One region of the Thalassospira xiamenensis M-5 genome, then DNA from elsewhere that is predicted to be linked to it. Evidence: riboswitches for the same ligand, from Rfam matches in the RefSeq annotation. Region 1 holds a riboswitch; the other holds the start of a gene.

Region 1 (4,183 bases):
ATGACCTTTGGCGCAAACTTTATGCCCGTCAGAAGGCGATCCTGCCGGGCTATGCCGCCCCGGACTATATCCGCAATCTTGAAAAACTTGATGCCGCCGATGGCATTCCGCATTTCGGCCGGGTCAGTGAGAAGCTCCATGCCGCCACTGGCTGGCACCTTGTCGCGGTGCCGGGGCTGGTGCCCGATGATGTGTTTTTCGATCATCTCGCCAACCGGCGTTTTCCGGTGACCGTCTGGCTGCGCAAGCCGGAGGAGATCGACTATCTCGTCGAACCCGACATCTTCCATGACTTCTTTGGTCATGTGCCGATGCTTTATGCCCCGGTCTTTGCCGATTATCTGGCGGCCTATGGTGCCAAGGGCCCCGAAGCCATTGCCAAAGGCGGGCTCAAGAAACTCGCCCGGATGTACTGGTACATGGTCGAGTTCGGCCTGATCATGACCGACCATGGATTGCGCGCCTATGGGGCGGGCATGCTGTCATCGCAAACGGAAACCATCTATTCCGTCACCGATCCAACCCCCAACCGGGTGGCGTTTGACCTCGAACGGGTGATGGCAACCGACTATGCGATTGACGATTTCCAGAAAACCTATTTCGTGCTGACCGACTATCAGCAGCTTTTCGATGCGATGGATGCCGATTTTGCGGCACTCTATGACCGCCTTGCCCAACGTCCGACCATTGATCCGTCGGTCACACTTGCCGGTGATCAGCTTTATCATGTCCACGGGGACGAAAACCACACGATCACCATGCCATCAGGTGATCCGGCGCAGCTTCGCCACGCCTGAGATGGCATTTAAATAGTATGATATGAGGAATACGAAAAATCGGGTCCAACGGCATTTTTTGCCAAAAGACCCGACTTTTTGATTATTCACTGAAAATGAAAAATGCAGGCGATTACCAAAAACAGCTCAGCAATGGCTCATGGATTTATCAAGCGCCCGGTTAAGCTGCTCGATCACCACCATCGGGCTGGCGTCCTTGCTGATAAAGTCCGCCGCGCCAAGGGCATCGGCCTGGGCCCGCGTATCGGCATCATAATGGGCCGAGAAGAACAGAACCGGCACTTCAACCGCGTTCGGATAGCGGCGGCGAATCTCGCAAAAGGCTTCAAACCCGCTCATCCCGGGCATTTCAAGATCCAGAATGATCGCCCGCGGATAAAGACCGTCCAGCTGGTCGATCAGATCGTCGGCACAATCAAACCCTGCCACGTCATAGCCGGCACGGCGCAAAACGGTTTCAAGAGCCGCCTTGGCGCTGGGGCTGTCGTCGGCAAACACCACCAGACCGTCATTCATTGGTCGGGGCGGCACGGCGCTAAGCGCATTCATGGATGGCAATACTCCGAGATTTGGGACAGCGCCAATCTGGCAGACGAAAATGTCAAATTGGTTAAACCCCGCAATTTTTCCCAGAAACCATCACAATCCGGCCAAAGTATAATGGCAGCGGCACGCCATTAATATCCGTTCATCAATCTCGTCCTTGGCAGAAAACAACCATTTTTCAGAAGGATAACGTTACGGAATGCTGATGGATGACCGCGACATTGACCTAAATAGGTATTTCCATGCCTATTTACGTAATTATGGGCGGGTGCTATAAACACCGCCATGTCGCAGATGCGATATGAAACATTCTTTCGGGAATTCGGTGCGGTCCGGCGCATGTCCGCGATCAAGGCCGAAGCTGCCCTCGCAACTGTAAATGCGCCGTTTTTGGCGGCGCATAAGCCAGATACCGAAAGATGGCTCTTGTTTCTGCCGGACCGGGCGGGGTGTACCGGGCGGAGGGAATCCGTTGTAAAATAGATATCGGCCCAGATCCGAAAGATCCGACCGCGACCGGGAGAGAGCATGACAGACCCGTTAAAGCTGGCCTCAGAGTTTCCAGCCGCCGATTATGCAAGCTGGCGTCAACTGGCGGAATCCGGCCTGAAAGGCGCATCCTTTGACAAGAAACTGGTCACAAGGATGCTTGACGGTTTCGCGATGCAGCCGCTTTACACCAACGACGATCAGGACGACGCAACCCGCCTGATCCATCAGGTCCTGTGTGCCGCGGTCGATGCCAAGGACGCCGCCAGCGGCTGGGACATCCGCCAGCTTCATGCCCATCCCGATCCCAAATCGGTCAATGCCGCGATTCTCGATGATCTGGAAAACGGCGCAACGTCGGTCCTGCTACGTCTGGATGCCGCCGCACGCACGGGCGCGGATATCACATCGGGCGATGCTGGCATTGACGGCATTGCCATTCACTGCCTTGCCGATCTCGATGCCACACTTGACGATGTCTATACCAACCTTGCGACCGTTGCACTTGATGCCGGTGCCGCCGCAATCCCGGCCGCCGCCCTTTTGGCCGCGCGCCTTGAAAAGGATGGGCAAAACAGCGCCGACGCGGATGACGATTTTGCAAGCGACGCCGCACCGGCCTTCAACATCGATCCGATTGGCACCTTGGCCGCAACAGGGTGCCTTCCGGTTTCAGTCGATGATGCGATCAAACAGGCCACCGATATTGCCGCTGATCTGATCGACCGTTTCCCGCATGCCACCGCCATCACGGTAAATGGCGCGCCGTTTTACAATGCCGGTGCAACCGATGGGCAGGAACTCGCCTGCCTGCTGGCAGGTGGTGTGACCTACCTTCGCGCGCTGACCGATACCGGTATGGTGATTGATCAGGCGGCAGGCGCGATTGCGTTCAATGTGGCGGTTGGCACCGATTTCTTTGCCGGGATTGCCAAGCTTCGTGCGCTTCGCCTGATGTGGAGCCGGGTTCTTTCGGCATCGGGTGTCGATGATGCCACTATCACGATCAATGCGGTATCGGCCGAAATGTCGCTGTCGAAGGTTGATCCGTGGGTCAATATGCTGCGCACCACCGTCACCAGCCTGAGCGCCGGTCTGGGCGGTGCCGATAGCGTTATCTGCCTGCCCTATGATCATCTGATCGGCCTGTCTGATGGCTTTGCGCGCCGCATTGCGCGCAACACCCAACTGATCCTTCAGGAAGAAAGCAACGTTCATCGTGTGATCGACCCGGCGGGCGGTTCATGGTTCATCGAAAACCTGACCCGCGAACTGGCATCCAATACCTGGGGCCGGTTCCAGTCACTTGAAGCCAAGGGCGGCATTATCAAGGCCCTTGCCGACGGGTCCCTGCAAAAGGAGATTTCGGAAATCTGGCAGGCCCGCGAAAGCCGCGCTGCCACCCGGCGCGATCCGCTGACCGGCGTGTCGGAATTCCCCAACATCACAGAGGCCAAAGTCACCTGCGATGCGCCAGACCTGACGACAATTCGCAAGGAAGCCAAAGCCCGCCAGACCGGGTTTAAGGATGCAATCGGCATCAGCCTTGAGGATCTGATCACGGCGGCCAAATCCGGTGCAACCATCGCACAGATGTATGAAGCCCTTTATGGCAAGGCCGCGGGCACACATATCGATCCGCTGCCAACCCATCGTCTTTCGGAAAGTTTCGAAACCCTGCGGGATCGTGCGGATGGCCACAAGGCATCAACCGGCAAATTTCCGCAAATCTTTCTGGCCAATCTGGGCCCGGTTGCCAAACATACCGCGCGCGCCATGTTTGCCCGAAACTTCTTCGAAGCTGGCGGGATCGAGGCGATTACCAATAACGGCTTTGCCGATGCCAGCGATGCCGCCAAGGCATTTGTTGAAAGTGGTGCCAGGATCGCAGTCATTTGCGGATCGGACCCGCAATATGCCGAAATGGCCGCCGATGCCGCCAAGGCCCTTAAACAGGCCGGGGCGACCCGCATTTACCTTGCCGGGCATCCCGGCGATGCGAGGGCCGATTACGAGGCGGCGGGTATTGATGATTTCATTTTTATCGGGGCGGATGTTCTTGCGATCTGCGAGACGGCCCTTTCACATCTGGGGGTAAAATAACCATGACCCGGATTCCGGACTTTTCCAATCTGCCGCTGTTTGATCGTGCTACTTCCGGCCCGACCAGCCCGGTCAATACAGCGCCCTGGACCACGCCCGAAGGCATCGATGTCAAAGCGGTGTTTGGCGCGGATGATCTGGTGGGACTTGATCATCTCAACACCATGCCGGGCATGCCGCCCTTCCTGCGCGGTCCCTATCCGACCATGTATGTCCAGCAACCCTGGACGATCCGGCAATATGCCGGT
Region 2 (4,183 bases), 1.8 Mb from region 1:
AGCGCAGCAAGCGGCTTCGGATGATTTCCCCGCCCCCGGAATTACCTTTTCCTTTGCCGGATAACCCAATTTGGTCAGCATGGTGCTGATATCGGAACGCGTTTCGGCACTATCATTGCGAAGGCCCAGCGTCACCGTTTCACGCATCATCGACACATCTACACATTGCACGCCATCACGTTTGGTAAGCGCGGTTTCGATTTTCGCCACACAGGACCCGCAATCCATGCCCGATACGGCCCACTGGTGATGCGAAATGCCGTCACGATGACGGGCCAGCACATCATCAACAGTGCCCTGGTCCTCGACACTCAGTTCGGATTGCGCGTGCAAGCCATCGGCGGCGGCAACAAAGCTTTGCCCGGGCACAGCAACGTTGAGCGACGCAATCAGCGATGACTTGCAGCTTTCACAATTTCCAATGGCCGGGAACTGATCCCATTTTACGATGACGGACATTCTGGACCTCGCCAACATTCAAATTTATATTCATGCATTATATTCAAATAACAATTCATATGTTAGCGAGTCAAGAACATTCAAACCATGATTTGAATATTATCACACACAATGCCAGACGCCCCGAAAAAGTTGATGAATTACGCCGGCACTGCGACCATAGTGACCACCCGATTTAAGAACCAAGGCCAACCGCCGCATGCCTCGTATTGTCATTTGCAAAACCTGCCAACCAGCACCTGATGCTGATCCGGACCCAAAGATGGATTTTGTCGATGCGGATGGTTTTGTGCGGCAGTTAGGCACGGCACTTGATCAGGCGGAATTGCCCGAAACGTTTGAAATCACGCAGGTTGACTGCATGGGATCATGCAGCGACCCGACATCGGTTGCACTTCAGGGAACCGGGCGGGCAAGTTATCTTTTTGCCGGATTATCGGCACATCGTGATATTGACGATATCATTGCCACCTGCCGGGAATATCTGAACGCCCCGGATGGATGGATCGAAGACGCACGCGGCTGCGGACGTCTTCGATTTTGCCTTAAGGCCCGTATCCCGGCCCTGTGATTATGGCGCAACCGAAACAGTCATGACCTGACGCAGTGGCTTATCGCCAACGGCAAGCTGGCTATGGTCATTGGCCGTAAGGGTCACGATAACCTCATTATCGCCCGCTGGAAGGTCTGCGATATGAAGCCACGGGCCATACAGGCGGGCGATCTTGGTGCCGTTAACATAGACATGAGCATGCCCCTCGCCCGGGATATGGGGACTGCTGGCATGTTCGGGGGCAAAACGGAAATTCTGCACCAAGAGATGCAGGTTCCAGCCACTGACCGGATCGGGCGCAATGGCAACATCAAGCCTTGGCGCATCAACGGCATCGGGCAGTGAAATGACGGCATCATGGCTGGCATGAGCACCGTTGACATTCATCGTGTCATGCGTATCACCATGGGCACTTTCCCCATGCGCGCGCGGATCGGAATGGTCATGACCATCAAGGATGATGCCATTGCCCGCCGCCACCAGAAAGCCAATCCCGCCGCCAAAAACAAGCCCGATCCCGAAAAGAGCAAGTGAACGTGGCATTTCATTTATCCAGACAAATCAATGAAAGAAAACAGGCGCGGAATATACCGCGCCTGATCAATGTGATTGCGTTTTACGCTTCCCGGTCGGCTTCACGCCGCCAGAAATGCCCGGCAAACAGCCCGGTCAACACCCAGGCCACAGCCCCGATGCCAAAGGCACGCGCAGCAAACAGCGCCCCGAGTTCGGTCGGCACGGGACCGCTGAACTGATCGGGTTCCGGTGCACCGATAACATGGGGCGCCAGAAGCAGAATAACCGCCGCCCCCCACGCCAGCCAGTTCCGGCCAAAGGCGATCAGCCAAACCGCAAGTGCCGCGGTTGCCACCGTCGCAAACCACCAGATTTGCCGTTCATAGACATCGGCCGCAGCAACACCGGGCACCTCTGGCGCCAAGGTGAAGCCCGGTGCGAAATGCACGATGACAAACCCTGCAATGCCCCAGATGATGCCATTGCGCGCCGTCACCACATGACCACGATTTTCGGCAAAGGCCATGGCCGCGATCAGGATCAGTGCATAGCCGGTATAGACCAGCATGGTGAACAGGATGCTTAGCCCGTCACGCAGCGGATCAATCCCGCCGACATCCTGATGCGCGCTAACCGCGTCACCGCCGAAATGCACAAGGGCACCGGTTTCATACAGCTCCGCATGCAGCAAAACGGGCTGCACAAAATACAGCTGTAGCAGGGCCGCAATAAGCCCCGCTGCAGCACCAGCGAACAACGCGCTGGTTACTATGCGTGTGAACATGACTTAGTGGCAGGGAAAGCCGGTCGCGTGGCGCACATCGTGTGCCGCGTCATGAAGCAGGTCCGCCTGAACGTGGCCGGTCACAAAGACAATCGCCATGCCGAAAACGGCACAGGCAAGGATCGGCAGAAGAACGGATTTTTTCGAAACGGCAAATGCCGCGGTCTGCGTGGTCATAGAAATCTCCTTTGCTGTCACACCCGACAGTCGGTTCGGGTCCATGCCTGGCAGGTCTCCTGGCTTGCGGGTCTTCATGCGTCGCCGACCTTCCCTGCTTTCGCAAGTGGTATGATGGCGGGCACTCGTCGCATACAGTCGCGGGGGCGGCTTTGGCTTTGACCGTCAAACAGACGGCTTTCCAAATTCCCTCTTCGTTTCCCAACCCCGAGCAGAGCGGGAAAAACCAAGCCATTCGTTTATGACGGTAATTTTGCGCAAGTGCAATGTGAAAACCACGCAGGCCGGGTGATCATTTGCCGAACATATTCGCCCGATTGTCGATCTGCGACTGGAATGCCCGCAAAGATCAGTGCGGGGGTGGCTTAGTCGTGTGTGACGTGGGCAAAGACATCTCGAACAACACAGGAAATATGTTCGTCATCAATCTGATAGAAGATATGACGCCCGTTGCGCTCGGAGGCCAGAATGCGCTGATCGCGCAACTGACGCAGATGATGGCTGGTAAGCGACTGCGACATGCCCGATGCCTCGGCCAGTTCGCCAACGGTTTGCGGTTTTTCCATGCAGCGCAAAACAAGCTGCAACCGCCCGGCATCCCCCAAAAGCGCAAAGATTTTCGCTGCTGCCTCGATATCGGGCAGCGACAGGTTATGACCGGTGGCGCGCGACGCATCACGCGTTACGGCTTCCCCCTGTTCGGTGGAAAGGCCAAGACGTGCGGCGGTATCGCATTCCTGACAACCGTCACCATCATTATTGGCGCTGACCACGACCGGGCGGGCCGGTGTGACTTCGACTTTACGTGATTTTGCTTTGCTTTGTAACATGCCCCTATTTTCCACGCCCTGCATCGCTTGGCAAGGGGACTTGATGTTTGCGTGCATGGAACTCCGCCACGCAGGGAACGTTACAGGTATGACACATCATCGAAAGTGCCCACCAGAACAAGGAGACACACCGATGCAAGAGCAAACAGCACTCGACATTTTTAATCTGCGCCAGTCCCACGACAGCTGGGAACGGAATGTTGCCGGTTACTGCGCGAAAAACGACATGCAGGTCGGAAATCTGCCCAAAGAGGTAACCGGCCCCTATAACGAGATGAATGAGGCGTGGGAAAAGCTTAAGGCCGAAGGCGATGCCGCAAGCAACGCCACCGCAGAGCAGTTCCACAAGGCGACCGCAAATCTTGAAAAAGCATGGAACGATATGATTGGCAGGTAAATTGCCGGTTTTATGCCCTTTATAGAGAATGCCCCAAAATCGCCTTTTCATTGCAAATCGATGACATGATTACGCGCCAGATTGAAATTGTCTGGAAAAGCAAAAGGAGGCTCCCATGACAGCCCGTCCCCTTCCGGAGCACGCCAAGCTCCATCAGGAATTCAAGGATTGGGAATTCGGCCTTACAGCCCATTGCAAGGAATCCGAAGCCGGGCTTGAACAATTGCCAAGCGAGGTTGTTCAGGCGTGGGATGACATGGATGCCGCCTGGAGCGAGATCAAGGATCATAGCGGTGATATCCCGCAAGAATCCCTGCAGCGTTTTCGTGAAGCCAAACAACGTTTGCAAGGTGCGTGGGACGCGATGATCTCTTCCAAACGGCATTAACGACGCCGCGCTGGAAGCAGCCAGACTTTTTCGTCTCCCTCTCTTCCCTGGCGGGTTTTCCTCCCCTCCCCGCCATTCC

The links. A riboswitch is a leader RNA that binds a small molecule or an ion and turns the genes downstream of it on or off. The one in region 1 is predicted to bind cobalamin.
Region 2: it holds a riboswitch for cobalamin, as region 1 does, so the genes downstream of both, TH3_RS05600 (CbtB domain-containing protein) here and TH3_RS18360 (methylmalonyl-CoA mutase family protein) in region 1, are expected to answer to the same signal.

Annotation. Positions count from the first base shown of each region.
Region 1 is NZ_CP004388.1:3,950,744-3,954,926, forward strand. Features, by position in the region: gene phhA (phenylalanine 4-monooxygenase) at 1-797, shown strand, start outside; gene TH3_RS18350 (response regulator) at 924-1,346, opposite strand; cobalamin riboswitch at 1,613-1,779, shown strand; gene TH3_RS18360 (methylmalonyl-CoA mutase family protein) at 1,872-3,935, shown strand; gene scpA (methylmalonyl-CoA mutase) at 3,938-4,183, shown strand, end outside.
Region 2 is NZ_CP004388.1:1,205,916-1,210,098, reverse strand. Features, by position in the region: gene TH3_RS05620 (heavy metal translocating P-type ATPase) at 1-459, opposite strand, end outside; gene TH3_RS05615 (DUF1636 family protein) at 659-1,030, shown strand; gene TH3_RS05610 (hypothetical protein) at 1,031-1,555, opposite strand; gene TH3_RS05605 (CbtA family protein) at 1,629-2,312, opposite strand; gene TH3_RS05600 (CbtB domain-containing protein) at 2,316-2,489, opposite strand; cobalamin riboswitch at 2,522-2,734, opposite strand; gene TH3_RS05595 (ArsR/SmtB family transcription factor) at 2,855-3,319, opposite strand; gene TH3_RS05590 (hypothetical protein) at 3,453-3,716, shown strand; gene TH3_RS05585 (hypothetical protein) at 3,832-4,104, shown strand.